DNA from 4 places in the Streptomyces incarnatus genome. Region 3 is predicted to be linked to each of the others. Evidence: riboswitches for the same ligand, from Rfam matches in the RefSeq annotation. Region 3 holds a riboswitch; each other region holds the start of a gene.
The links. A riboswitch is a leader RNA that binds a small molecule or an ion and turns the genes downstream of it on or off. The one in region 3 is predicted to bind cyclic di-AMP.

Region 1 (7,113 bases), 3.9 Mb from region 3:
CCCCCTACGGCGACCTCACCACGTACGGCGGCTACGGCACCACCGGTTTTCCGGACGGCACCGGCACCTTCTCCACGGACCCGCTCTTCGGCACCATGCCCGGCCAGCAGGGCACCGGCTCGTACGACAGCACGCAGTGGCAGACCGGCCAGACCCCGCACTACGACCCGTACGCCGCCCAGCACCACGCCGCCTACGACTCCGGCGCCTACGACTCCACCGCCTGGACGATCCCGGCCCAGGCCAGGGGCAACGACGTCAGCGGGCAGTGGGACACGAGCGCGTGGTTGCCGCCCGAGCAGTCCGGCGCCACCGACCCGACCCAGCAGTGGTCGTGGGGCACCCAGTCCTTCGAGTCGGGCACGTTCGACGCCACGCAGTGGAATTCCGGCGGCCAGGCCGTGCCCGCACAGGCCGGGCACGCTGCTGAACCGTTCGGCCAGCAGCCGACCGGCGTCTTCGACCAGGTCGGCGACCCGCAGGCGACCGCGGCCTTCCCGCAGGCGCCGTACGACCGGACCCCGTACGAGGACGAGGCGCCGTACGAGAGCACCGCGTTCGGTGAAGAGCACACCGGGGACGAGGAGTCGGGCGCCCCGGACGAGGCGCACGCCGGGCAGGGCCTGCTGGAAGACGAGGAGGAGCGCGCGCCCGCGCGCCGGGCCGGCTCGCGCAGCGCCGCGCGCTCCCGCCGTCGTACGACCGCCAAGCGCTCCGCGCTGCTGACCGTCGCCGTGCCCTCGGCCTGTGTGATGGGCGTCGCCGGCATCGCCGCCGCCTCGATCGGCGCGCTGACCGACGGCAGTCAGGACACCACCGCCACCGCCTCGGACGCGCACGCGGTCAAGGCCTCGGTGGCCAACAGCAAGCTGGACACCCAGCTCAACACCCTGTCCGCCGGCGCCCATGACTTCGCCGACCGGGCGAGCCGTACGCAGGAGCGGATCGACCTCAAGAACCAGCAGGAGCTGGAGAAGAAGAAGGCCGCCGCGGCGGCCGCGCTCAAGGAGCGGCTGCGCCCCAAGTTCGTGCTGCCGGTCACGCAGAAGGGGCTCAGCGCCTACTTCGGCCAGGCGGGCGTGAACTGGATGTCCGTGCACACGGGCATCGACTTCCCCGTCGCCTACGGCACCACGGTGATGGCCGCCACCGACGGCACGGTCACCACCAAGTGGAACAGCGCCTACGGCAACATGATGATCGTGACGGCGAAGGACGGTACGCAGACCTGGTACTGCCATCTGTCCAGCTACCGCGTCGCCTCCGGGACGGTCGTCAAGGCCGGCGATCCGATCGCCTACTCCGGCAACTCCGGCAACTCCACCGGCCCGCACCTGCACTTCGAGGTACGACCCGCGGGCGGGGCGGCCATAGACCCGCTGCCGTGGCTGCGGAGCCACGGCCTCGACCCGACGTAGGAATCCCGCGTCGGCGTAGGAATGCCAGGGGCGTAGGAATGCCGGAAGGGGCCCGCGCTGTTCCGGCGAGGGCCCCTTCGGCTTACAGCTTCTCCACCGGCGCGTACCGCAGCAGCAGCCGCTTCGGCTTGGCGTCGCCGAAGTCGATCGTCGCCTCCGCGTTCGCACCCGTGCCCTTCACGGCGACGACCGTGCCGAGCCCGAACTGGTCGTGGGTGACCCGGTCCCCGACGGCCAGGGCGACCACCGGCTTCTCCGAGGTGCGCCGGGTGGCGAACCCGGACGCGCCCGACGCCGAGGAACGCGAGCGGGTCGAGGACAGCGAGGCCGCGATCCCGGACGCGGGACCGGACGAGACCGGTGCCGTCGCTCCCGTCCGCTTCCAGTCCACATGGGTGGGCGGGATCTCCTCCAGGAAGCGGGAGGGCGGGTTGTACGACGGCTGGCCCCAGGCGCTGCGCATGGCCGACCGCGTGAGGTAGAGCCGCTCCCGCGCGCGCGTGATGCCGACGTACGCCAGGCGGCGCTCCTCCTCCAGCTCCTTGGTCTGGCCGAGGGCGCGCATGTGCGGGAAGACGCCGTCCTCCATGCCGGTCAGGAAGACGACCGGGAACTCCAGGCCCTTGGCGGTGTGCAGGGTCATCAGGGTGATGACTCCGGAGCCGTCCTCGTCCTCGTCGGGGATCTGGTCGGAGTCGGCGACCAGGGCCACCTGCTCCAGGAAGTCGGCCAGCCCCACCGACTCGCCCTCACCGCGCTCCTGCTCGAACTCCAGGGCCACCGCCGCGAGTTCCTGGAGGTTCTCGATGCGGGTCTCGTCCTGCGGGTCGGTGGAGGTCTGCAGTTCGGCCAGATACCCGGTCCGTTCGAGCACGGCCTCCAGGACGGTGGCCGGACCGGCTCCGGACTCCACGATCGTACGCAGGTCCTCCATCAGCGTGTTGAACCGCTTGACGGCGTTGGTGGAGCGCGCGGCCATGCCGTACGCCTCGTCCACGCGCTTGAGCGCCTGCGGGAAGCTGATCCTCTCGCGCTGGGCGAGGGCGTCGATCATCGCCTCCGCGCGCTCACCGATGCCCCGCTTGGGCACGTTGAGGATGCGGCGCAGCGGCACCGAGTCCTCCGGGTTGGCGAGGACGCGCAGGTAGGCGAGGACGTCCCGGACCTCCTTGCGTTCGTAGAAGCGGACGCCGCCGACGACCTTGTAGGGCAGGCCGACGCGGATGAAGACCTCTTCGAAGACACGGGACTGCGCGTTGGTGCGGTAGAAGACGGCGACGTCGCCCGCCCTGGCCTCGCCCGCGTCGACCAGGCGGTCTATCTCGTCGGCGACGAACTGGGCCTCGTCGTGCTCGGTGTCCGCGACGTAACCGGTGATCCGCGCTCCCTGCCCGGCGTTGGTCCACAGGTTCTTCGGGCGGCGGGACTCGTTGCGCTCGATGACCGCGTTGGCCGCGGACAGGATGGTCTGCGTGGAGCGGTAGTTCTGCTCCAGCAGGATCGTCGTCGCGTCCGCGTAGTCCTCCTCGAACTGGAGGATGTTGCGGATGGTCGCGCCCCGGAAGGCGTAGATCGACTGGTCGGCGTCACCCACGACGCACAGCTCGGCCGGCGGGATGTCGTACTCGCCGGTCGGGGTGTCGCCCTCGTCGGCGGGGCGCTCTGCCGTGCCGACGAGTTCCCGTACGAGTGCGTACTGGGCGTGGTTGGTGTCCTGGTACTCGTCGACCAGGACGTGCCGGAAGCGGCGGCGGTAGTGCTCGGCGACGTCCGGGAAGGCGCGCAGCAGGTTGACCGTCGTCATGATCAGGTCGTCGAAGTCGAGCGCGTTGGCCTCGCGGAGCCGCGACTGGTAGAGCGCGTAGGCCTGGGCGAGGGTCTTCTCGAAGCCGTCGGTGGCCTGGGCGGCGAAGTCCTCCTCGTCGATCAGCTCGTTCTTCAGATTGCTGATCTTCGCGCTGAAGGACTTCGGCGGGAAGCGCTTCGGGTCGAGGTCCAGGTCGCGGCAGACCAGGGCCATCAGACGCTTGCTGTCGGCGGCGTCGTAGATCGAGAACGACGACGTGAAGCCGAGCTTCTTCGACTCGCGGCGCAGGATGCGCACGCACGCGCTGTGGAAGGTCATCACCCACATCACGTTCGCGCGCGGGCCGACGAGGTGCTCGACGCGCTCCTTCATCTCGCCCGCGGCCTTGTTGGTGAAGGTGATCGCGAGGATCTGGCCGGGGTGCACATGCCGCTCGGCGAGCAGGTACGCGATGCGGTGGGTGAGCACGCGGGTCTTGCCGGAGCCGGCGCCGGCGACGATGAGCAGCGGGGAGCCGGCGTGCACGACCGCCGCGCGCTGGTTGTCGTTCAGCCCCTCCAGCAGCGCCGCCGAGTCGATCGCGGGGCGGGGCGCGCCGTCGCGGTAGTGGGTGTCCCGGTCCGGCGGCATGTCGAACTTCCCGCCGAACAGATCGTCCGGAAGCGGCTCCGGAGCGTGATCGTCCTCGGGCGGCGGCGGGGGCTCCTCCTCGTGCCCGCGAGGGGCCTGGAGGTCCGCCAGGAAGCTGTCGTCAAAGAGGCTGCTCATCGCTCTCCGAGTCTAGGGTGCCCCACCGACAACCGGTCGCCGTCCCGGGAAGATGGCCGCCGAAGCCCGCCCGGGAAAGCCACTCACCGTGCGGAATCGGCCGATGACGGGAACGTGATTTCAGCGCCAGATCACGAAAATGTATCGGACATATCACGCACCAACCTTCACACTAGTCACACCAGTTGGCTAGGTTGCCGTCAGGCCGCGTGCGCGGCCTCCGCCGAGTCCGGTGCGCCCGCGTGGTGCCCGGAGCCGGGGACCCACCGATCCTGGGGTGAATCGGCCGACTCCCGCCCGGGACGACGCCGTAGGGCAACCCTTCCGAACCGCCGCCCGAACCCGACAGCTAACCCGGTAGGCGGCCCATTGGAAGGAGTCGCCTCCCTTGGCGTCGCACCGCAAGCCGCGCCCCGGCGGAACCACCGGAGCCGGTCTCCGCACCCCCGCCCTCGCCACCGCCGCCCTCACCTCCATGGCGGTGTTCTCGCAGACCGCCGAGGCCGCCCCGAGAACCGATCACGCCAAGCCGAGCCTGGAAGAGGTCGAGAAGAAGGTCGACGACCTCTACCGCCAGGCGGAGTCGGCCACCGAGAAGTACGACGCGGCCAAGGAGCGCACCGGCAAACAGCGGAGCCGCGCCGACGCCCTGCGCGACGAGGTCGCCCGGCGCACCGCACGCCTCAACACGGCCCGTGAGGAGCTGGGATCCTTCGCCGCGGCCCAGTACCGCACCGGCACCGCCGCTCCCGGCACGGCCACCTTCCTGCTGGCGAACGACCCGCAGGACTACTTCGACCAGACCCAGCTGATGAACCGGCTGACCTCGCGGGAGAAGAGCGCGGTCGACGACTACATCGGCGAGCAGGCCGCGACCATGAAGAAGCGCCGGGAGGCCGCGGAGAGCCTCCAGACGCTGACCGACTCACAGCACGACCTGCAGACCGCCAAGGCCACCGTGCAGAGGAAACTCGCCTCGGCGCGCGAGCTGCTGTCGCAGCTGACGGCCCAGGAGAAGGCGCGGCTGGCCGCCATCGAGCGGGAGAAGCAGCAGGAGGCGGCCCGCAAGGCGGCCGAGCTGGCCAAGCAGCAGGCGGCCCGGCAGCAGGCCGGCTCGTCGTCGTCCTCGTCCACGGGGTCGGGGTCGGGGTCCGCCTCCGGTTCGACGGGATCCGGCTCGACCGGGTCCACATCCGGCTCGTACGACACGAAGGCCGAGAATGCGATCGCCTTCGCCCGCGCGCAGATCGGCAAGCCGTATGTGTGGGGCGCCACCGGGCCCGACTCCTACGACTGCTCGGGCCTCACCCAGGCCGCCTGGAAGGCCGCCGGCGTCACGCTTCCGCGCACCACGTACGACCAGGTCAATGCGGGTACCACGGTCTCGCTCGCCGACGCGCGGCCGGGCGACCTGATCTTCTTCTACGACGACATCAGCCACGTCGGCGTCTACATAGGCAACGGCATGATGATCCACGCCCCCAAGCCGGGCGCGTACGTCCGCGAGGAGTCGATCTACTACGGCGGCGAGTCGATCATCCACAGCGTGGTCCGCCCGGGCTGACCGCCCCTCGTGACCCGGGCGCGGGCCCCGGTCCGTCCCGCTGCACGCGTGCGTGCCACCGCCTTGCATGTCCAGGCACGGTGCCGCAGCATTCCACGCCCACGCGCGCGTGGGCGTGCGGGGGTTGGGAGTCATGGGATCCGCGCCGAGGGCGCCGGATGCGCCCGCGCCATGCGCGAAGTGCCCGGCGCCCTGCTCCTCCCGGCACGGTCGCTGAGCCCCGCCCGCGCCATGCGCGGAGTGCCCGGCGCCCTGCTCCTCCCGGCACGGGTCGCTGAGTCCCGCCCACGCGCGCGTACCGGCGTTTTTGGTCTCCACGCGCGCGTGCCCTTCCGGGCCGGGGCCCCTCGGCTCCCTAGCATCGGGCGCATGCCCGGCATCTCAGGTCTGCTCGCGTGGTGGGCGGGGCGGCCCCCCGCGGCAGGGGCCGCCGTGATGGCGACCGGCGTGCTGTCGGTGGGGCTGCACATGACCGGCGCCGAGACGGTCTCCCGGGTCGTGCTGGCGATGGCGTGTGTCGCCTGGGCCGCGCTGGCCGCCGACTTCGCTGTGCGGCTGGTCGGCGAGCGGCGGCGCTGGGTGTCCGAGTCGGCGAGCCCTGGCGCGCTCACCTCCGTCGCCGCGACCACGGTGCTCGGCACCCGGATCTCCGCGCTGGGCCGGCAGACCCCCGCCGAGGCGCTGCTGGCGCTCGCGGCGCTGCTCTGGCCGGTGCTGCTGGTCCTGGTCGTACGGCACTGGAGGCCGCGCATGGCGGGCTCGGTGTTCCTTTGCTGTGTGGCCACGGAGGGGCTCGCCGTACTGGCCGCCACGCTGGCCGCGGCCGAGCGCACGGCATGGCTCGCGCACACCGCGCTGGTGCTGTTCTGGCTGGGGCTGGTGCTCTACGGCCTGGCGCTGGCCCACTTCGACGCACGGCAGGTGCTTCAGGGGGCGGGCGACCACTGGATCGCGGGCGGTGCACTGGCGATCTCGGCGCTGGCGGGGGCCAACCTGATGGTCGCCGGGGACACGGGCATGTACCTGTGGGACAACGGCGAACGGAGCGTGCTGCGCAATATGACAGTCGTGCTGCTCGTGCTGGACCTGGTCGGGTACGTCGTACTGCTGGCCGCCGAGGCGGCGCGGCCCCGGCCCGGCTACCACGAGCTGCGGTGGGCGACGGTGTTCCCGATGGGGATGACGGCGGTGGCGACGCTGGCCGTCGCGACCGCCCTCGGCGTCCCGTGGCTCAACCGGCCGGGACGGGTGCTGCTGTGGGCGGCGGCGGTGGTGTGGCTCGCGGTCGCCGCCGGTGCGGTGCTCGCGGCCCGCGCCGGCGGCAGGGACGGATGACCGTCAGGTCCACAGGACGGCGATGAAGATGTTCGCCGTGGTCAGCGCGCCGACCACTCCGAACATGCCCTTGTCGATCCTCTCCTCGTCACGCTTCACGTAGACCAGCCCGAGGATCACGATCAGCAGGGCCAGCTTGACGCCGATCTTGATGGTGTTGACGTGGTGGTCGTCGGCCTGGTTGAGGCCGACCAGGGCCACACCGGTGACCAGCATGGTCA
Region 2 (7,113 bases), 5.1 Mb from region 3:
TGGGCGAACATGCCGATGCGGCCGGGGCGGGGCATCTCCGGGGCGAGGGAGGCGTTCAGCCGGACGCCGGGCGCGGTGTTGATGATCCCGAAGGCGTTCGGCCCGATGATCCGCATGCCGTACGCGCGGGCCTGCCGGATGAGGGCCCGCTGCCGCTCGCGCCCCTCGGGCCCGCTCTCGGCGTACCCGGCGGAGAGCACGACGAGCCCCTGCACTCCGTGTTCCCCGCACTCAGCGACCACGGCGGGCACGTGCTCGGCCGGTACGGCGACCACGGCGAGGTCCACCGGGCCGCCGATGTCGCGCACGCGCCGGTACGCCGGCACGCCGTCGACCTCGGCGAGGTCCTCCGGGAAGGCCTTGTTCACGGCGTGCAGACGGCCGCCGTACCCGGCGTCCCGGATGTTGCCGAGGACGCTGCGGCCCACCCCGCCGGGGGCACGGCCGACGCCGACGACCGCGACCGAGCCGGGCATGAGCAGCCGCCGTACCGAGCGGGCCTCGGCGCGCTGCTCCCGCGCGCGCTGGACGGCGAGGGAGCGGTCGGTGGGTTCGAGGTCGAACTCCAGCCGGACGACGCCGTCCTCGAAGCTGCGCTTCTGGGTGTACCCGGCGTCCGTGAACACCTTGATCATCTTGGTGTTGGCGGGCAGCACCTCGGCGGCGAAGCGGCGGATGCCGCGCTCGCGGGCGACGGCCGCGATGTGCTCCAGCAGGGCGGAGGCGACGCCGCGGCCCTGGTGGGCGTCCTGCACCAGGAAGGCGACCTCGGCCTCGTCGGCGGGTGCGGTGGCGGGCATGCCGTCGGCGCCGATGCGGTCATAGCGTACGGTGGCGATGAACTCGCCGCCGATGGTGGCCGCGAGTCCCACCCGGTCCACAAAGTCGTGGTGCGTGAAGCGGTGGACGTCCTTGGCGGAGAGCCTGGGGTACGGCGCGAAGAAGCGGTAGTACTTCGACTCGTCCGAGACCTGCTCGTAGAAGCTGACCAGGCGGTCGGCGTCATCAACGGTGATGGGCCTGATGCGCGCGGTACCCCCGTCGCGCAGCACCACGTCCGCCTCCCAGTGGGCGGGGTAGTGGTGCCGGTCCTGCCGGTCCGCCGAGGTCTGCATGGGCCCCAGAGTACGGCTCGCGTCCGACAACGGCGCGGGGCAGTCTGTGGAGGACGGAAGCCGGAACCGAGGCCGCGGTTCCGGCGCCGCACCGGGGTGGACGAAGGTCCGCTCCGGGCACGCTTCGCGATATGGGAAACTGGTCTAGACAACCCTGAAGACTGAAGGGCAGCAACACATGGCTGAGCGCCGCGTCAACGTCGGCTGGGCCGAGGGCCTCCACGCCCGCCCCGCCTCCATCTTCGTCCGAGCCGCCACGGCCGCAGGCGTCCCGGTGACGATCGCCAAGGCTGACGGCAACCCCGTCAACGCGGCCTCCATGCTGGCCGTCCTGGGGCTTGGCGCCCAGGGCGGCGAGGAGATCGTCCTGGCCTCCGACGCAGAGGGCGCGGACGCCGCCCTGGACCGTCTGGCCAAGCTGGTCTCCGAGGGCCTCGAGGAACTGCCCGAGACGGTCTGAACACCAGCGCACGGATAACACCGGAGCCGCGTCGCCTGTTTTCGGGCGGCGCGGCTCCGCCCTTTCCGGGCTCATTGCGCGCACACCTGAATTCGGGCAGCGAAAATACACCGCGCCGAATTACTCTTCTTTGTATACGGCGCCCGTGTTAATGCCGAAGACCCGACATGTTTACGGCGTGTTGCGAAGTCCTCACACGCTCGCCGCCCCCGGAAAAACGCAGCCGGTGCGCGGTCGTCGCGCGCTCGGTGTGCAGTGCCGTGACCGCCCGCGCGCGCTCCCCGTCGCCGCGCGCCACCGCGTCGACGATGGCGCCGTGCTCCGCCCAGTGGTCCACCGGGCTCGGGGGTGCCTGCACCGCGTACATCCAGGCGATCTTGTGCCGCAGCTGGGTGAGCATCGCCGTCAGCGAGGGGCTGCCGGCGGCCTGGGCGAGCGTCTCGTGGAACCAGCCGCCCAGCGAGCGCAGATCCTCGCTGCTGCCGCTGCGGGCCCGCTCCTGGCCCAGCCTGACGAGACCGCGCAGCACCTTCAGATGGGCCTCGGTGCGCCGCTGGGCGGCCCGGGCGGCGCCGAGCGGCTCCAGCAGCATGCGCATCTCCAGCAGGTCGGCCGCCTCCTGCTCGGTCGGCTCGGCCACGCACGCGCCCGCGTGCCGGCGGGTCACCACGAAGCCCTCGGCCTCCAGGGTGCGCAGGGCCTCGCGGACGGGGACGCGCGAGACGCCGTAGCGGCGGGCCAGGACTTCCTCGGTCAGCCGGCCACCGCGCTCGTAGACACCCGCGACGATGTCGTCCCGGATGGCCGTGCACACCGAGTGCGCCGGAATACGCATGACCGACCTCCGCCTTAATCCCCGTGAAACGTCGACGATGGACGCGTGTTCCGTGACTCTATTCCAATGAGCCGGAATTTCCGACGGCGGGCCGGAATCCATGGATATTTTTTGGTCACAGGGTCCGCCGGACACCGCGGAAAACGGCGAAAGCCCCGGCTCGGTGAGCCGGGGCGCCGGATGCCGCGCGGTGCGGCGTCAGACGTTCACGCCGTGCTTGCGGAGGTAGGCGACGGGGTCGACGTCCGAGCCGTAGTCGGGGGTCGTACGGGCCTCGAAGTGCAGGTGCGGGCCGGTGGTGTTGCCGGTCGCGCCGGACAGGCCGATCCGCTGGCCCGGGACGACCCGCTGGCCCACCGAGACGCCGATGGACGACAGGTGGCCGTACTGGGTGTACATGCCGTCGGCCATCCGGATCACGATCTGGTTGCCGTACGCGCCACCCCAGCCGGTGGAGACGACGGTGCCGGAGCCGACCGCGTGGACGGGGGTGCCGGTCGCGGCGTGGAAGTCGATGCCCGTGTGGTGGCCGGAGGACCACAGGGAGCTGCTGGCCTGGTAGCCGGTGGAGACGTAGGAGTCGGCTATCGGGGCGACGAAGGCGTTCAGGCGCTTGCGCTCGGCCTCGCGGGCGGCGCGGGCCCTGGCCTCGCGCTCCTCCTTCGCCTTCCTGGCCGCGGCCTCCTCGGCCGCCTTCTGCTCGGCGGCCTTCTTCTGCGCGGTGGCCTGCGCGTCGATGTGCTCGGCGACGTCGTCGCTCACGGTGAGGACCGGCGTGAGGCCGGTCTGCTCCACGCCGTTCCCGGCGTTCTCGGCGGCGAGCGCCGGGGAGGCGGCGAGGGTGCCGATGACACCGGTGGTGGTGAGGGCCGCGATGCCCGCCGCCTGAGCGGTGGTGCGCTTGACCCGGCCGGGCTTGCGGTGCTTCCCGGTGGCGCACATGAACGCCATGGAGTGGCTGGTCCTTTCCTTCCCTCTCGCCTACCGGGTTAGCTGACGGGTTCGGAGCAGGAAGGTCTCCTACGGGCCCCCTCGCGGCTCGCGCGGGCGCCCGATTCACCCCAGGGACTGCGTGGGTCCCCGGCTCCCCTGGCTCGCGCCGTACGGGGACTCGGCGATGGCTGTCCGGTGCCGCGGGTGCGGCGCACTGCCTGACGAACAGCCCGGACGACGCTACGGAAGCCCGCTTCGGATTCCCAAACGGATCCGGGCTTTTGTAGCGCATCCCACAGGGCAGACGGGCAACCTCCGCCTCAAATCGGGCATCTGGGGAAGGGAGTGGAACAACAGGGGCCCTGACGGTCCGTAGACCGTCAGGGCCCCACGCGCGCGTGCGTCCGCTCGGGCGTGCCCGGCCGCCGCGGCGGCCCGCTCTACTCGGCCGCCACCACGGTCACTTCACCGATGCCGAGCGCCTCGACCGGCGCCTTGATCTGGGCGGCGTCACCGACGAGGACGGTCACCAGGCGGTCCACCGGGAAGGCGTTGACGACGGCCGCGGTGGCCTCCACCGTGCCCGTCGCGGCCAGCTGCTGATACAGCGTCGCCTGGAAGTCGTCGGGCAGGTGCTGCTCGACCTGGTCGGCGAGTGTGCTCGCGACGGCGGCCGCGGTCTCGTACTTCAGCGGTGCCACCCCCACGAGGTTCTGCACGGCCACGTCCCGCTCGGCGTCGGTCAGGCCGTCCGCCGCGAGGGTGCGCAGCACCTTCCACAGGTCCTCCAGCGCGGGGCCGGTGTTCGGGGTGTCCACGGAGCCGCTGATGGCGAGCATCGCGGCGCCCGTGCCGTCCGGCGCGGACCGGAGGACCTGGCCGAAGGAGCGCACACCGTAGGTGTAGCCCTTCTCCTCGCGCAGGACGCGGTCCAGCCTGGAGGTGAGGGTGCCGCCGAGGCAGTAGGTGCCGAGCACCTGGGCGGGCCACACGCGGTCGTGCCGGTCGGGGCCGACGCGGCCGATGAGCAGCTGCGTCTGCACGGCGCCGGGCCGGTCCACGATGACCACGCGCCCGGTGTCGTCGGCGGTCACCGGCGGCACGGGCCGCGGCTCGCCCGGGGTGCCGGTCCAGGCGCCGAGGGTGTCGCCGAGCAGCGCGTCCAGGTCGACCCCGGTGAGGTCGCCGACCACGACCGCGGTGGCCGTGGCCGGGCGTACGTGCCGGCCGTAGAAGGCGCGTACGGCGGCGGCGTCGATCTTCTCGACCGTCTCCTCGGTGCCCTGGCGCGGGCGCGACATGCGCGAGGCCACCGGGAACAGCTCCTTGGAGAGCTCCTTCGCGGCCCGGCGGGAGGGGTTGGCCAGCTCGTGCGGGATCTCGTCCAGGCGGTTGCGGACGAGGCGCTCGACCTCGCTGTCGGCGAAGGCGGGCGCGCGCAGCGCGTCGGCGAGCAGGCCGAGGCCCTTGGCCAGGCGGGAGGCCGGGACCTCCAGGCTGAGCCGGACGCCGGGGTGGTCGGCGTGCGCGTCCAGGGTGGCGCCCGCGCGCTCCAGCTCGGCGGCGAACTCCTCGGCGGAGTGCTTGTCGGTGCCCTCGGAGAAGGCCCGCGCCATGATCGTGGCGACGCCGTCCAGGCCGGCCGGCTCGGCGTCCAGGGGCGCGTCCAGCAGCACCTCTACGGCGACGACCTGCTGGCCGGGGCGGTGGCAGCGCAGCACGGTCAGGCCGTTGTCGAGCGCGGCCCGCTCGGGGGCCGGGAACGCCCACGGCCTGGCCTCGCCGGGCTGCGGCTGGGGGTGGAAGTCCATGGTGGCGAGCTCGGTCACTTGGCCGTCTCCTCGTTCTCGTTACCGGCCTCTACGGTGGCTTCCTGCTCCGGGTCCTCGGGCACGTCGGCGTCCGGGGCCTGCTCCGGGGACTTCGGTTCGTAGACCAGGACCGCGCGGTTGTCGGGGCGCAGACGGGCCTGGGCGACCTCCTGGACCTCCTGCGGGGTCACCTCCAGGACGCGCTTGACTGCGGTGAGGGCGAGCTGCGGGTCGCCGAACAGGACGGCGTACCGGCACAGTTCGTCGGCGCGGCCGGCGACCGTGCCGAGCCGGTCCAGCCACTCGCGCTCCAACTGGGCCTGGGCGCGCTCCATCTCCTCCGGCGTGGGGCCCTCCTCGGCGAACCGGGCCAGCTCCTCGTCGATGGCGGTCTCGATGACCGGGACCTCGACGTCACCGGACGTCTTCACGTCCAGCCAGCCCATGGAGGGCGCGCCGGCCAGGCGCAGCAGGCCGAAGCCGGCCGCGACGGCCGTACGGTCGCGGCGCACCAGCCGGTTGTACAGGCGGGAGGACTCGCCGCCGCCGAGGATGGTCAGGGCCAGGTCGGCGGCGTCGCACGCGCGCGTGCCGTCGTGCGGGAGCCGGTAGGCGGCCATCAGGGCGCGCGCCGGGACCTCCTCGACGACGACCTCGCGCTTCTGCTCGCCGATGACCTCCGGCAGCGAGCCGTCGCGGGGGGCGGGCTTGCCGTCGTGGGCCGGGATCGACCCGAAGTACTTCTCGATCCAGGCGAGGGTCTGCCTGGGGTCGATGTCGCCGACCACGGAGAGCACCGCGTTGTTCGGCGCGTAGTAGGTGCGGAAGAACTGGCGGGCGTCCTCCAGGGTGGCCGCGTCCAGGTCCGCCATCGAGCCGATCGGCGTGTGGTGGTAGGGGTGGCCCTCCGGGTACGACAGGGCGGTCAGCCGCTCGAAGGCGGTGCCGTAGGGCACGTTGTCGTAGCGCTGGCGGCGCTCGTTCTTGACGACGTCCCGCTGGTTCTCCATGGACTCGTCGTCCAGGGCGGCCAGCAGCGAGCCCATGCGGTCGGCCTCCAGCCAGAGGGCGAGCTCCAGCTGGTGGGCGGGCATGGTCTCGAAGTAGTTGGTGCGCTCGAAACTGGTGGTGCCGTTGAGCGAGCCGCCGGCGCCCTGCACCAGCTCGAAGTGACCGTTGCCCTTGACCTGTCCGGAGCCCTGGAACATCAGGTGCTCGAAAAGGTGAGCCAGGCCGGTACGTCCCTTGACTTCGTGGCGGGAGCCGACGTCGTACCAGAGGCAGACCGCCGCCACCGGGGTCAGGTGGTCCTCGGAGAGCACCACGCGCAGACCGTTGGCCAGGCGGTGCTCGGTCGCTGTCAGGCCCCCGGAGCCTGCCTCGGCTGTGGTCGTGTGACCCATGGGCATGTACGTCCCTTCGCGAGCGGAGGCGGTTGTGGAAACCGCGGTTTTCCTGCCGTTCCTGCCACTGTATGCAAACGGTGCGGGACCTCGGCCGAGTTCCGGCTTGACGTACGCCCACAGCGGATCCCGTAACCTGCGACTCGCGTGCCCGCGGGACGGCCGGCGGGCACGGTGCGGTGCCGGTCCGGCGTGCCTCGCGGTGCCGGGCGGACCGTGGAGGACCGGGCCATGGCCCGGGTTGTCAGTGCCGCGGTCCACAATGGTCCGCGTCAGATCCATCAAACGCTTCAGTAGCAAGGAGCCGGCAGCGATGGCCCGCCGCAGCACGAAGACCCCGCCGCCCGACGATTCGTTCGAGGAGAGGATCCTCGACATCGACGTCGTGGACGAGATGCGTGGCTCCTACCTCGAGTACGCGTACTCGGTCATCTACTCGCGCGCCCTGCCGGACGCCCGTGACGGCCTCAAGCCGGTGCACCGCCGGATCGTGTACCAGATGAACGAGATGGGCCTGCGCCCCGACCGCGGCTACGTGAAGTGCGCGCGCGTCGTC
Region 3 (7,113 bases):
CTCCGAGACCCGGTCCACGTCACGGTCCGTCGGGCCGCGCCCGCTGGCCACGAGGCAGACCCGCTTGGCGCCGCCCGCGAGGCCCGCGGCGGCCGCCTTGGAGGCCTCGTCGGGCTTGAGCCACGTGTACTTCAGGATGTCGGCCTTCGAGCCGAGTCGCTGGGAACAGTAGGAGCAGTCCTCCGGGCACAGGCCCGACTTGAGGTTCACCAGATAGTTGAGTTTCACCCGTCGCCCGAACCAGTGCCGGCGCACCTTTCCGGCCGCGGCCACCACATCGAGCACGTCGTCGTCGGAGGTGGCCAGCACGGCGAGCGCTTCCTCGCGGGTCGGCAGCTCGCGCCGCAGCCCCTTGTCCACCAGCGTGTTCAGCAGGTCCATGAGGCCTGATCCTGTCCTACGGGACCGCCCCGGGCCAAGGAGAGTTCGCACAACGAAGGCGGATCACCGTGTGGGTATTGCCACACCGTGGGTGACCGGTAGTGCCGCTAGTGTCTGTCCGCTACCTACAAAAGCCCCGGAGGACCCATGGCGTTCGGCTGGATCGACGAGCAGGCCGAGGCGCGCCGCCGCGCCGGACTCGTACGCACCCTGCGCCCGCGCCCCGCCGAGTCAGCCCTGCTGGATCTGGCGAGCAACGACTACCTGGGCCTCGCCCACCATCCCGAGGTCACCGAGGGGGCCGTGCGGGCCGCCCGGACCTGGGGCGGCGGCTCGACCGGCTCCCGGCTCGTCACCGGCACCACCGAGCTGCACACCGAGCTGGAGCGCGAACTGGCCGCCTTCTGCGGTTTCGAGGCGGCGCTGGTGTTCTCCTCCGGTTACGCCGCCAACCTGGCCGCGGTCACCACGCTCGGCCCGCACGGCTCGCTGATCGTCTCCGACGCCGGCAACCACGCCTCCCTCATCGACGGCTGCCGGCTGGCGCGGGGCGAGCGGCAGGTCGTCGGGCACGCCGATCCGGAGGCGGTGCGCAAGGCCCTGGCCACCCACCAGGGACCGGCGATCGCCGTCTCCGACACGGTGTTCTCGGTCGACGGCGACCGGGCCCCGCTGGCCGGGCTGGCCGAGGCGTGCCGGGAGCACGGCGCGGGACTGGTCGTGGACGACGCGCACGGGCTCGGGGTGCTGGGCGACGGCGGCCGGGGCGCTCCGTACGCGGCCGGTCTTTCGGGTGCCGAGGACGTGGTGGTCACGGCCACTCTCTCCAAGTCGCTGGGCAGTCAGGGCGGAGTGGTGCTCGGCCCGGCGCGGGTGATCGACCACCTGGTCAACGCGGCCCGGACCTTCATCTTCGACACCGGCCTCGCCCCGGCGGCGGCCGGCGCCGCGCTCGCGGCACTGCGGCTGCTCGTCCGCGAGCCGGAGCGTGCGGCGCGGGCCCGCGCGGTGGCGGCGGACCTGCACGCACGGCTGACCGCCGCGGGTCTGGAAGCGGTGCGTCCGGACGCCGCGGTGGTCTCCGTGCGGGCTCCGTCCCCGGAGCAGGCCGTGCGCTGGGCGGCCGACTGCCGTACCGCGGGGCTCGCCGTGGGCTGTTTCCGTCCTCCTTCCGTGCCCGACGGCATCTCACGGCTGCGGCTGACGGCCCGCGCGGACCTGTCCGGGGCCGAGATCGAACGCGCTGTACGGGTGATCGGCGAAACGCGACCATGAGTCGGCGTGACACGGCCGTGCTTCAACCTTGGATGGCTATGAGTGACCGGTCGAGATCGGTTCTGATCAGAGAGTGCTGAGGAAACCGGACCAGCTCCCGGCGGAGAAGAGCAGCGCGGGTCCGGCCGGGTTCTTGGAGTCGCGCACGGCGAGCAGTCCGGCCCCGGGGCCGGAGCGCGGCCGGGCCGTCTCCACGCAGTTGTTGGCTCCCGTGCTGTAGCTGCTGCGCAACCAGCGCACGTCGTGCAGGTCGGTACTGGCAGGGACGTTCCGAGGCAGAGCTGACATGGTGCCTCCTTACGCGCCGTCACCTATCCCGGCGATGTAGTCCAACGTGTCCTCGGGTGAAAGGGCGTGCATCCGAAGGGTGTCGAAGGCCTCCGCGTAGGCCATGAGGTCTTCTTTCCGTTCGAGGTAGAGGCTACTCGTCAACTGGTCGAGAACAACCACGTCCAGATCAGAAGTGCTCGGAAATGACAAGATAACGAAAGGCCCGGTGAGGCCGACATGCGCTCCGGCGCTGAACGGCAGTACCTGGAGCCGGACTTGGGGCAGCCGGGCCGCCTCCATCAGCCGCTCCAGCTGCCGGGTCATGACCTCGGGGCCGCCGACCTCGCGCCGCAGCACCGCCTCGTCCAGCACCGCGCTCAGCTCCAGCGGGGGGTCGGCGCGGAGCACGTCCTGCCTGGCCAGCCGTACCTCGACCAGCGCGTCCAGACCCTCCTCGTCCAGGTCCGACACGGCCGCCCGGGTCACCGCACGGGCGTACTCGGGCGTCTGCAGCAGGCCGGGTACGACCGTGGTCTCCAGGGTGCGCATCGTGCTGGCCTGCGACTCCAGGCTGATGAAGTCCCGGTACGCGGGCGGCAGCACCCCGCGGTAGGCGTGCCACCAGCGGTGCCGGTCGCCCGTACCGTCCGAGCCCGCCAGCATCAGCAGCAACTCGCGCAGCTGTCCGTCGCGTACCTCGTAGGCGTCGAGGAGTAACCGCACATCGGCTGGTTTCACACCACTGGCCCCGGTCTCGATACGGCTGACTTTCGACTGGTGCCAGCCGACCAGCCGGGCCGCATCACCGCTCGTGAGCCCAGCACCGGTGCGCAGCGTGCGCAGTTCGGCGCCCAGTTTGCGGCGGCGCACGGCCGGCCCGTTCTGCATGGGCTCCTCCTTACTCCTTCCGGGCCGCCCAAATACGGTCTCGCGTCGTAGAGTTCACCGCTTTGGGCGACAGATATATGCATATCTTGGTGGATCGCTCCCCGTGACCGGCCCCGTGATGGCAGTCTGACGAGCAAGCACCAGTCCGGGACCGTACTCGAACCATCCGGCTCCGTGTCGGACTGCGGTCCCGTGGGAAAGGGACGACGTCGCCATGGCAGACCATCTGGAAGCATCCGTCACTCTGCCGAGCGATCCCGCCTCGGTCTCCGCGGCCCGCACGTATGTCGTGGGCACGCTCGCGGAGTGGGGCCTGCCGTCGGACACCGAGACGGCCGACACCGTGCGGCTCATCGTCTCCGAACTCGCCACGAACGCCGTACAGCACACCTTCGGTCAGTCACCCACCTTCACGGTCGACATCGCGCTGGACCGTGACGAACATCTGCGCATCGGCGTCACGGACAGTCACCCGCGCTTTCCGAAGAGACTGCCCGCCGCCGTCCAGCAGGACAACGGCCGCGGCATGGTCATCATCCGCTGGCTCACCGCGGAGTGCGGGGGCAGACTCCGTGTCCGCCCCACCCGCGAGGGTGGCAAGACGGTCTCCATCGAACTCCCGTGGATCATCCCGGCCGAGCCGGTTCCCGCGGCGGGACCACAGGAGCCGTAGCCCTCCGGACAGGGGCGCGGGCGCGTGGTGCTGGTGCTCTCACCGCGTGCCGCATCGAGGAGGACGGGGTGACGACACACGAGGGTGCCCGAGGGAGCAAGGCAAGGTCACCCCGGTACGGCAGGACAACACCGAAGGCCCCGGGACGGCCCGCTCGGGCGCTCAAGCTCCCGGCGAGCGGCCCGCTCGGCCGAAGGCTCCTCGGAGCAGTGCGCGGAAGGCGTCCGCGGCCGGCGTGGATTCGTCCGGGCGGTAGGCCACGGAGATGGTGCGGTGCAGGCGGCCCGCTTCCAGGGGGCGTACGCCGACCGGTGTGGAGGCCGTGCGGGCCACCATCTCGGGGACGACGGCCACGCCGAGCCCGGCGCTGACGAGGGCGCAGACCACGGCGTATCCCGGGGTCGGTACCAGCAGGGCCGGTGTGGCGCCCGCCTCGGACAGCAGCGCCTCGATGTCCCGGCGGGCCGGATGGTGCGGCGCCATGCTGATCAGCGGCTGTCCTGCCAGCTCGGCCAGGGGCAGCCGGGACGAGGTGCTGCTCAGGGCGTGTCCGGGCGCGGTCACCAGCACCAGCTCCTCCACCAGGACCGGCTCCAGACGCACCGACGACGGCACCGGGGAGCGCTCGGCCGGGTGGTAGGTGTGGGTCAGCGCCAGGTCCACCTCGCCGGCCGCCACCGCCGTGACCCCGGTCGGCGGATCGTAGTCCGCGACCGACAGCGTCACGTCCGGGTGGGCCCGGCGGAACGCGCTCAGCGCCGGTGGCAGCAGATGCACCCCTGCGGTCGGGAAGGTGCCGAGCCGCAGCGCGCCGCCGGTGAGACCGGTCAGCCGGGCCAGCTCGTGCCGGGCCTGTTCCAGCTCGTCCAGCACCCGCCGGGCCCGGGCCACCAGCACCTCGCCCGCCTCGGTCAGCCGCGCCCCGCGATGGTGCCGCACCAGCAGCGCGGTACCCGCCTCCCGCTCCAGCTTGGCCAGTTGCTGGGAGAGGGCGGGCGGCGTGTAGCCGAGCCGGTCGGCGGCCCGGGTGATGGAGCCGGCCTCCGCGACGGCCACCAGTGCGGCCAGCCGGGTGGGGTCGTACATGGGACCAGCCTAAAGCATTGCTTCAGGCTCACCCAGAAAAGCCGAAATACCTGCTGAAGGCTCTGCCAAGGCAGTCTGGGCACATGGACGGACAGCTCATCGCCTTCACCGGTATCGCCGCCGGTCTGGTCGCCATGCCGGGCGCCGACTTCACCGTGGTCGTACGCAACGCGCTGGTCTCACGCCGGGCCGGCGCGGTCTGCGGGCTCGGTATCGCGGGCGGACTCCTGGTGCACACCACCCTGGCGGTGGCCGGTGTCGCGGCGGTGCTGGTGGCCGTGCCCGCGCTGTTCCGGGCGCTGCAACTGCTGGGCGGCGCCTATGTGCTGCACCTCGGGGTGCGCACGCTGTGGTCGCTGCGGGGAGCCGTCCAGTCGCCGAAGGACACGGCGGCCGAGCCGGCGCACCCGCTCCGGCAGGGCTTCGTCACCAACGTCCTCAATCCGAAGGCCTCGCTGACCTTCCTCAGCCTGCTGCCGCAGTTCGTGCCCGCCGGGAGCCCCGCGCTGCCCCGGACCCTGCTGCTCGCGCTCATCGTGTGCGCGCTGGCGCTGGTGTGGTTCCAGGTGGTCGCGCTGCTGGTGGACCGGCTGGGCGGATGGCTGCGCCGGCCCCGGGCCGCCCGTGGGCTCCAGGCGGGCACCGGGGTGGCGCTGACGGTGCTGGGAGCGGCCCTGCTGCTGGAGCCGCTCCTGCCCTGACGGCGGGTCAGCTGACCCGGCCGTACCAGACGCTCGACGTCCAGATCTTCTCGAGCCGGACCACGGAACCGGTCCTCGGGGCGTGCCAGATCTTGTTGTGCCCGGCGTAGATGCCGACGTGGTAGACGTTCGAGCCGTAGTGGAAGAACACCAGGTCACCAGCCCTGCGATGGCTGGCGGAGATGTGGTTCGTCCGGTTGTACTGCTGCGCGGCGGTCCGCGGCAGGGTCTTGCCCGCCTTCTTGAACGAGTAGAGCGTCAGCCCCGAGCAGTCGAACCTGCGCGGCCCGGTGGCCCCGTACTGGTACGGGGACCCCTTCTTCGAGGCCGCGACCTGCAGTGCTTTGGTCGCGAGGGTCGCGGCCGAGGCATCGGTGGCGAGCCCGGGGACCGCGATCGAGCCGCCGACGGCGGCGAGGGTGAGGGCCGAGGCCGTGCCGGCCCGGACCATGAGCGACGGGACACGATTAGGCGCAGTCATGCGCAACCCTTCGTCAGCCGCCTGTGAAGGATGACCTGTCGGATTCGGGCTGGCGAAGTTGCCCGGCCGCGTTGCCGCGGCTTCACCCCAAGGGTTGCTCGGAACGTCCGGCCGTCTGCGACGTGCAGACGAACATCCGTTCCGGCGACCCGTCTTGCCTGGGTCCTCCACTCCTGCCGATCCACTCCTGTCGACCGGTCATCCGGGACGGCGGCAGGACTCGGCGTCCGCCCGGACCGCCCCGCCGCGGTGGCGGGGGCTTGTCGTCGGACGGGATCTTCGCCCACACCGGTCCGAAAATCCCAATGCATCCGTGGATTTGTGGTGTTACTCACCACTCGCCCGTTCGGGTGGACAGTGTTCTGTTCGAGGCGCCGTCAGATCCCCGACGTAGCCCCCGACCTGGGAAGAAGCGCTTTCTCGGGAACGGCGGACACACGCTGGGCGCAAGTCGGGAGGCTCGTAGAATGATCGGGATATACACCGGTCGGCGGTACGTCGTTCGGGCCGTTTCAACTCCGGCGAGGGCGGCTCCTGTCGACACCCGGGCCGCGTCAGGCCGGTCCGGCGTCCGGATCAGCCGACACCGTCGGGCGGGAGCGCGACGCGCGCGGTACGGCGTTCGCCGTCCAGCACCCGCAAGGCCCGTGCCAGCGTGTCCCCGTGCAGCTCCGTCTCGCCCCGCCGGTGCATCAACGCGAGGGCGTCACGCAGCTCTGCGGCCTTGCGTGCCAGGGCCTGGGCGGCGCGCAGCCCGTGATAGGTGTCCCCGCCGTGCGCGGGGTTGATGCGGCCCAGCAGGTCGGCGGCCTCGAGATAACGGTCGATCAGATCGCCCTCGGCACGCGTGAGTGCGGGCAGTGGCGGCAGCTCCGGCAGCATCGGCGGCTCACCTCGCGTCCGGTGCGCCGGGGGTGCTCCGCCGGCCGGGCACGACGGCGTCGACCAGGCCGTAGGCCACCGCCCCGGCGGCGTCGAGGACCAGGTCCCGCTCCAGATCGCGCCGCACCTGCTCGGCCGTGCGCCCGGTGTGCCGTGCCAGCATCTCCTCCGCCACCGTGCGCATCCGGGCCAACTCCTCGGCCTGGATGAGCAGATCGCTGAACTGACCCTGCATCGGTTCCGGGAGCTGCGGCTGCTCGATCACCATGCGGGCGCCCGGCAGGGTGAACCGCTTGCCCGGCGTGCCGGCCGCGAGCAGCAGCGCGGCGTGAGAGGCGGCCTGTCCCAGGCAGTAGGTCGCCACGTCGCAACTGACGTAGCGCATCGTGTCGTAGACCGCCGTCAGCGCGCTGAACGTGCCGCCGGGGGAGTTGACGTACAGCGTGATGTCCCGCTCCGGGGCGGCGTGTTCGAGG
Region 4 (7,113 bases), 2.8 Mb from region 3:
ACTGCTCGGCCTTGTCGGGGTTGTTGGACAGCAGGTCCAGCTCCCCGATGCCGAGGGCGGCGAGCATCTGCGCGGCGGCCGTGTAGTCGCGGGCGTCCTCCGGCAGGCCGAGCGCGGCGTTCGCCTCGTAGGTGTCGAGGCCCTGGTCCTGCAGGGCGTAGGCGTCGAGCTTGTTGTAGAGACCGATGCCGCGGCCCTCCTGGCGGAGGTAGAGCAGGACGCCGCCGCGGTCGGCGATGCGCTCGACCGCCTCGCGCAGCTGGGGTCCGCAGTCGCAGCGGGCCGAGCCGAAGACGTCCCCGGTCAGGCACTCGGAGTGCAGGCGCACCAGCGGGACGGTGCCGGGGGTGGGGTCGCCGAGGACAACGGCGACGTGCTCCTGGCCGTCGGCCAGGCCGTGGAAGGTGACGAGTTCGGCGTCGACGCTGTAGCCGTCGTGGAAGCGCAGCGGTACCCGGACGCGGGCGCGCGGCGTGGCGGCGGGGGTGTCGGGCATGCGGGTCCCTCCGGGTGCGGGCATGTGCTTCAGTTTTGAAGCAGCGGTACGCAGGGGACCCTACCCCATGCTTAAAAGTTAAAGCAATCGGATTGAGGTGATCCACTCAGGGGTGGTCAGGCGATCCGATCAGGGGGCCGGTCACGAACAGGACGAACGCCGCCGCCAGGGCACGTCCTCCGTGCCGGACTCGCCACCGTCGCCCTGCAGCCCGCGCGCGATCCCCGCGCAGATCTCCTCCAGCTGGCCCACCTGCTCCGGCGTGAGCCGGTCGAACAGGGTGGCGCGCACGGTCTCGACATGCCCGGGCGCCGTACGCTGCAGTACGGCCAGCCCCTCGTCCGTCAGCACGGCGATGCTGCTGCGCTTGTCCCAGCGGCAGTCCTCCCGGCGCACCAGCCCGTCCCGCTCCAGCCGGGTCACCGCGTACGTCAGCCGACTGCGCGTGATCTTCAGGGACTCGGCGAGGTCGGTCATCCGCAGCCGCCGGTCGGGCGCCTCGGAGAGGTTGGCCAGCACGGAGTAGAACAGGTGCGGCATGCCGGCGTCCTGCTGGAGCTGTCGGTCGATCGCGTCCTCCAGGAGGTGCGTCGCGGCCAGGTACGCGCGCCAGGCGCGCTGCTCCTCGGGGCTGAGCCAGCGGGTCGTCATGCCGCCAGTGTAAGTTTGTTTCAAACTTGAACCAAGACTCGCCTCGCAGGGAGACCGCGCCGATGTCGTACCCGTACGTGCTGCTGTCCGCCGCCGTCTCCCTCGATGGCTACCTGGACGACACCGGCCCGGACCGGCTCCTGCTGTCCAGTCCGGCCGACTTCGACCGGGTCGACGCGGTACGGGCCTCCGTCGACGCCATCCTGGTCGGCGCCGGCACGATCCGCGCCGACAACCCGCGGCTGCTGGTCAACTCCGCCGAGCGCCGCGCGGCGCGGGTGCGGGCGGGCCGGCCGGAGTACCCGCTGAAGGTCACCGTCACCGCCGGCGGCGACCTCGACCCCGGCGCCGCCTTCTGGCACACCGGCGGCGAGAAGCTCGTCTACACGACCGACGAGGGCGCCGAGCGGGCGGCCGGACGCGTCGGCGGCACCGCCGGCATCGTGCCGCTGGGCCCCGAGCTCGACTGGCGGGCGCTGCTGACCCACCTGCACGACGTGCGCGGCGTCGAGCGGCTGATGGTCGAGGGCGGCGGCACGGTCCACACCCAGCTGCTGCGGCTGGGCCTCGCCGACGAGCTCCAGCTGGTCCTCGCCCCGCTGTTCGTCGGCGACCCGGCCGCACCCCGCCTGTTCGGCCCCGGCGGCTACCAGGCCGGCCGGCTGCGCCTGACCGAGACCCGCAGGATCGAGGACGTCGTCCTCATGCGCTATGAGCCCACGGCCCCCGGCACCGGCCCGCTGCCCGCCGCGGCCGACCGTCACTGGTTGCGCACGGCGTGCGAACTGGCCGCGCTGTGTCCGCCCTCGCGGACGGCCTTCAGCGTCGGGGCGGTCGTCGTGGCCGAAGACGGCACCGAGCTGGCCCGGGGGCATTCGCGGGAGGGTGAGGACCCGGTGGTCCACGCGGAGGAGGCGGCGCTCGCGAAGCTCGACCCGGCGGATCCCCGGCTGGCCGGTGCCACGGTCTACAGCAGCCTGGAGCCCTGCGCCCGGCGGGCCTCCCGCCCGGCACCCTGCGCCGAGCTGATTCTGCGGGCGGGGGTGCGCAGGGTGGTCACGGCGTGGCAGGAGCCGGACACGTTCGTGGCGGGGGCCGACGGGACGGGGGTCCTGGTCAAGGGAGGTGCCGAGGTGGTCGTACTGCCTGAGCTGGCGGAACTCGCCAAGGCGCCGAACAGGCACCTGCTGGGCTGATGCCCGGCCCGGCCGGGCCGGGAAACACTCAGGGCCTGGAATCCAGTGGATTCCAGGCCCTGAGTCTTCAGTAGCGGGGACAGGATTTGAACCTGCGACCTCTGGGTTATGAGCCCAGCGAGCTACCGAGCTGCTCCACCCCGCGTCGTTGTGACTCCAGAGTACCCCATGCTCAGGGCAGCATGCACACCCACTTTCCCGGGGTGGTTGATCGTCTTCACGGAGGGTGACCGGACGACAGCCCTCCGCATAACATCTGAGACACCATCAAAAACGCCGAGACTCCTGAACTGCGGCCAACTCGCCCGTTTTGCCGTGGTCCTGGCCGGTAAGTCCGGGCCGGAAAACGTTAATGATCAAGCCGAACGGCTTGGAAAGTGACTGGCAGGTCTATTAACGTTCGATAACGCAGCGCGGTCGTCCCAGCCGTCACAAGAGGCGGCTCCGTGCGCACGCGCCGAATCCCGCGAGGGAACCGGGGAACCACCACCTTGGGGTGAATCGCGCGAATGCCGCAGTTGGTATACGCGCGTAGGAGACCTTCCTGCTCCGAACCCGTCAGCTAACCCGGTAGGCGGAGGAAGGAAAGGAGTACGCCCGAGTGGCGTCCAACCGGCCCGCCCCAGAAGCCCCGTTCGTGCCCTCGCAAGCCCAGCCGGAGACCTTCGGCTACGGCGCCTACCGCGCCGAGGAGGGGCCCTGGGAGGAGTGGAACCCCACCGAGGACTCCGTCGCCGCGGCCCGGGGCCGGCACCGCGTCAGCAAGCAGCGCGGCGGCTTCGCGCGCAGCTCCACCGTCCTCGGCGTCGGCGTGATCGCCGCGGTCGGCGCGGGCGGCATGGCCAGCGCCAACACCGGCAAGCCGCCGGTCTCCATATCCCTGCCGGACCTGGACTCCGTCGAGCACATCTTCGGCGGCTCCTCCGACGCGCACCAGGCCACCGCCACCGGTCTCAGCAAGGTCGGCGTGACCACCGACAGCGGGGACAGCGGCAGCGCGGGCGAGGCCCTGCGCAACCGGATCATGGCCCAGGCCGAGCAGCAGAAGGGCCAGGCCGACACCAAGGCCATCGCCGCCACGATCGCCGCGGCCGACCAGCAGACCGCCGCCGCGGCCGCCAAGGCGGAGAAGGAGGCCGCCGCCCAGGCCACCGCCGCCAAGGAGAAGGCGGAGGCCGACGCCAAGAAGGCCGCCGAGGCCAAGCGGCTGGCCGAGCTGGCCAAGCAGTACACGCTGCCGGTCGTCTCGTACACGATCACCGGCACCTTCGGGCAGCCCGGCGCGATGTGGTCCTCCGGCTACCACACCGGCCTCGACTTCGCCGCCCCCACCGGCACCCTCATCAAGGCCGTCCACAGCGGCACGGTCACCCAGGCCGGCTGGGCCGGCGCCTACGGCTACCGCACCGTCATCACCCTGGACGACGGCACCGAGCTGTGGTTCTGCCACCAGTCCTCGATCAACGTCTCCGTGGGGCAGAAGGTCTCCACCGGCCAGGTCATCGGCCGCGTCGGCGCCACCGGCAACGTCACCGGCCCGCACCTGCACCTGGAGGTCCACCCGAACGGCCAGGCCACCGCCATCGACCCGGCGCCGTGGCTGCGCGACAAGGGGCTCAACCCCTGACCGTGGCATTCGTGTGAATCCGGCGCCGACGGTGGAATGGGATGATCCACCGTCGGCGTTGACTTGGGGCATGACCTCTCTGCGCACACTCGGCTCCTCCGACCTCCAGGTCTTCCCGCTCTGCCTGGGCGGCAACGTCTTCGGCTGGACCGCCGACGAGGAGACCTCCTTCGCCGTCCTCGACGCCTACACGGCGGCCGGCGGCAACTTCATCGACACCGCCGACTCCTACTCCGCCTGGATCGACGGCCACAAGGGCGGCGAGTCCGAGACGATCATCAGCAAGTGGGTCAAGGCCCGCGGCAACCGCGACGACGTCGTCATCGCCACCAAGGTCAGCCAGCACCCCGAGTACCAGGGCCTGTCCGCTGCCAACATCAAGGCGGCCGCCGACGCCTCCCTGCGCCGCCTGGACACCGACCACATCGACCTCTACTACACCCACTTCGACAAGCCCGAGGTCCCGGTCGAGGAGATCATCGGCGCGCTGGACGAGCTGGTGAAGGCGGGCAAGGTCCGCCACATCGCCGCCTCGAACATCAGCCCCGAGCGCCTGAAGGCCTCCCTGGACTTCTCCGACCGCGAGGGCCTGGCCCGCTATGTCGCCCTCCAGCCCCACTACAACCTGGTCTCCCGCGACACCTACGAGGGCCCGCTGCAGGACCTGGTCGCCAAGGAAGGCCTGTCCGCGGTGCCCTACTTCTCCCTCGCCTCGGGCTTCCTGACCGGCAAGTACCGCCCCGGCACCAAGGTCGACAGCGCCCGTGCGAGCCGGGCCCAGGGGTACGCGGAGTCCGAGCGCGGCCAGCGGGTCCTGGCGGCCCTGGACGAGATCGCCGCCGCCCATGACGCCCCCGTCGCCAGGGTCGCCCTCGCCTGGCTCGCGGCCCAGCCGACGGTCACGGCCCCGATCGCCTCGGCCCGCACGGTGGACCAGCTCCCGGCCCTCCTGGACGTGGTGGGCCTGACCCTGACGGAGGAGGAAGTGCGGAAGCTGACAGAGGCGTCGGCCTGACCCTTCGCCAGCCGCAAGCTCCGCCCGATCTCCCCGCCGCGGCTTGATCTCCCTGCTGCGGCTTGATCTGCCTGCCGGGGCTTGATCTTCCCCACCGCGGCTTGATCTTCCCCACCGCGGCTCGATTTCTCCGCTGCGGCTTGATTTCTCCGCCGCGACGGCGCTCAGCCACGACGGCGCATTCCGGCGGTGCCGAACTCTCCGCGGCCCGATCGGCTACGACCGATACGGGTTGTAAGCGGAGTAGGGCGCCGCCGGATAGCCGTACCCCGGCTCATACGCCATGGGCACCGGCATCGGTACCGGCGGTGGATACACCGGCCGAACCGGCGGAGCCACCCGCGCCGCGTACTCCAGCGCCGGCCGGGCCAGTTCCCGCCGCTTCCACAGCTCGTCCAGCAGCTCCCGCTCCCGTACGACGAAGCCGGCCCCGGCCTTCCCCTTGCGCCCCCGGTGCCGCAGAACGGCGAGCGAGGTGGCGTACCCCTCGTACTGCGCCACCGCCCGCGCCGCCGGCCGGCCGCCGTGGTGCCGGGCGTAGTCCCGGGCCGTCCGCCGCGCCCGCATCGACCCGAGCGCGAACGGCTCGGCCGGCCCCAGCCATCCCGCCAGCACATACGCCGGCAGCTCCTCCCGCACGGTCCGCAGCTCCCGCTGCCGTGTGAAGATCGCGAGCCAGGTCAGCAGCCCGAACACGGGCACCATGAAGCAGCCGTAGACGGCGAAGAACCCGAACTCGCCGAAGGTGGAGGAGCCGTTCCAGAAGGCGTGCATGCTCATCGCGAGCAGCAGACCGCACACCGGCAGCAGCGCCCGCCGGGCGCGCTGCCGTTCGGCGGAGAGCGCGGCGGTGCCGAAGCCGAGGCCGGTGAGGGTGGTGAACAGCGGGTGCGCGAACGGGGACATCACGATGCGCACGAAGAAGGTGGCGGCGGTGACGGAGGCGATACCGCGGCCGCCGCTGATCTGGTCGGCCCCGAAGGCCGTACCCAGGTAGAGGATGTTCTCGGTGAACGCGAACCCGGTGGCGGTGATGCCCGCTATCACCATCCCGTCGACGATCCCGGTGAAGTCACGCCTGCGGAAGAGGAAGACGAGCAGGACGGCGGCGGCCTTGGCGGACTCCTCCACGATGGGCGCTATCACGGTGGCGCCGAGGGTGTCGGCACTGGCCGGATCGGCGGTGGCGGTGGCTATCCACTTGGTCGCGAAGCTGTTGGCGACGATGGCTATCAGCGCCGCCGCGCACGCCCCCCAGGCGAAGGCGAAGACCAGGTTCCGCCAGGGGCCCGGCGCCACCCGGTCCAGCCACCGGAAGGCGGCTATCAGCCAGGGCACGGGCAGCACGGCGAGCCCGAGCCCGACGAGGAACCCCTCTGTACCGGTCTGCCGGCGTACCAGCGCGAGGATGACGAGACCGGACAGCGCGAGCAGGGTGATCAGTGCTCCGTACCGCACCCAGCTGCGCTGCCACCAGTGCGGATGGCGGAGCAGCACGGGGCCGTGGGGGCCCGGGGGATACGTCGGGAACGGAGGACTGGTGGCCACGGCATCGACCCTAACGGTGGCGGGACGAGGGGCTGGAGCGGTTTATCGGTCCTGAGGACCGGACTGGTCGCGGTCCTGATGCGGTACGCGCCGGAAGAGCAGATCGTTCACCACATGTCCCTTGTCCAGTCCCTGCCCCTCGAAACGGGTCAGCGGCCGGAACTCGGGGCGCGCCGCGAAACCGCCGTCCGCCTGCGTGTTCTCGAAGTCCGGGTGCGCGGTGAGCACCTCGAGCATCTGCTCGGCGTACGGCTCCCAGTCGGTCGCGCAGTGCACGAGCGCGCCGGGCTTCAGCCGCGTCGCGGCGAGCGTGAGGAACTCGGGCTGGATGAGGCGCCGCTTGTGGTGCCGCTTCTTGGGCCAGGGGTCCGGGAAGTACACGCGCAGCCCGTCGAGCGAGTCGGGGGTGAGCATCTCCCGGAGCAGGATGATCGCGTCCCCGTTGCCCACCCGGACGTTGGACAGTCCGCCGCGGTCGGCGAGAGCCAGCAGATTGCCCTGTCCCGGGGTGTGCACGTCGACGGCGAGGATGTTGGTGTCCGGGTCGGCGGCGGCCATCTGCGCGGTGGCCTCGCCCATC

Region 1: another riboswitch for cyclic di-AMP. It lies ahead of ABB07_RS15150 (C40 family peptidase); the one in region 3 lies ahead of ABB07_RS33110 (C40 family peptidase).
Region 2: another riboswitch for cyclic di-AMP. It lies ahead of ABB07_RS09860 (M23 family metallopeptidase); the one in region 3 lies ahead of ABB07_RS33110 (C40 family peptidase).
Region 4: another riboswitch for cyclic di-AMP. It lies ahead of ABB07_RS20380 (M23 family metallopeptidase); the one in region 3 lies ahead of ABB07_RS33110 (C40 family peptidase).

The regions. Positions count from the first base shown of each region.
Region 1 is NZ_CP011497.1:3,424,364-3,431,476, forward strand. Features, by position in the region: gene ABB07_RS15140 (M23 family metallopeptidase) at 1-1,418, shown strand, start outside; gene pcrA (DNA helicase PcrA) at 1,501-3,993, opposite strand; cyclic di-AMP (ydaO/yuaA leader) riboswitch at 4,205-4,374, shown strand; gene ABB07_RS15150 (C40 family peptidase) at 4,382-5,557, shown strand; gene ABB07_RS15155 (SLAC1 family transporter) at 5,927-6,892, shown strand; gene ABB07_RS15160 (hypothetical protein) at 6,896-7,113, opposite strand, start outside.
Region 2 is NZ_CP011497.1:2,225,911-2,233,023, forward strand. Features, by position in the region: gene ABB07_RS09845 (bifunctional acetate--CoA ligase family protein/GNAT family N-acetyltransferase) at 1-1,115, opposite strand, end outside; gene ABB07_RS09850 (HPr family phosphocarrier protein) at 1,294-1,575, shown strand; gene ABB07_RS09855 (GntR family transcriptional regulator) at 1,724-2,410, opposite strand; gene ABB07_RS09860 (M23 family metallopeptidase) at 2,609-3,361, opposite strand; cyclic di-AMP (ydaO/yuaA leader) riboswitch at 3,374-3,537, opposite strand; gene ABB07_RS09865 (M16 family metallopeptidase) at 3,784-5,172, opposite strand; gene ABB07_RS09870 (M16 family metallopeptidase) at 5,169-6,563, opposite strand; gene ABB07_RS09875 (DNA gyrase/topoisomerase IV subunit A) at 6,871-7,113, shown strand, end outside.
Region 3 is NZ_CP011497.1:7,292,545-7,299,657, forward strand. Features, by position in the region: gene bioB (biotin synthase BioB) at 1-381, opposite strand, end outside; gene ABB07_RS33080 (8-amino-7-oxononanoate synthase) at 529-1,656, shown strand; gene ABB07_RS33085 (DUF397 domain-containing protein) at 1,723-1,944, opposite strand; gene ABB07_RS33090 (helix-turn-helix domain-containing protein) at 1,954-2,814, opposite strand; gene ABB07_RS33095 (ATP-binding protein) at 3,029-3,487, shown strand; gene ABB07_RS33100 (LysR family transcriptional regulator) at 3,650-4,573, opposite strand; gene ABB07_RS33105 (LysE family translocator) at 4,657-5,274, shown strand; gene ABB07_RS33110 (C40 family peptidase) at 5,282-5,755, opposite strand; cyclic di-AMP (ydaO/yuaA leader) riboswitch at 5,759-5,912, opposite strand; gene ABB07_RS33115 (hypothetical protein) at 6,332-6,637, opposite strand; gene ABB07_RS33120 (ATP-dependent Clp protease proteolytic subunit) at 6,645-7,113, opposite strand, start outside.
Region 4 is NZ_CP011497.1:4,532,420-4,539,532, forward strand. Features, by position in the region: gene ABB07_RS20360 (GTP cyclohydrolase II) at 1-496, opposite strand, end outside; gene ABB07_RS20365 (MarR family winged helix-turn-helix transcriptional regulator) at 638-1,147, opposite strand; gene ABB07_RS20370 (dihydrofolate reductase family protein) at 1,210-2,343, shown strand; tRNA gene ABB07_RS20375 (tRNA-Met) at 2,415-2,488, opposite strand; cyclic di-AMP (ydaO/yuaA leader) riboswitch at 2,789-2,935, shown strand; gene ABB07_RS20380 (M23 family metallopeptidase) at 2,945-3,970, shown strand; gene ABB07_RS20385 (aldo/keto reductase) at 4,041-4,985, shown strand; gene ABB07_RS20390 (PrsW family intramembrane metalloprotease) at 5,202-6,533, opposite strand; gene trmB (tRNA (guanosine(46)-N7)-methyltransferase TrmB) at 6,576-7,113, opposite strand, start outside.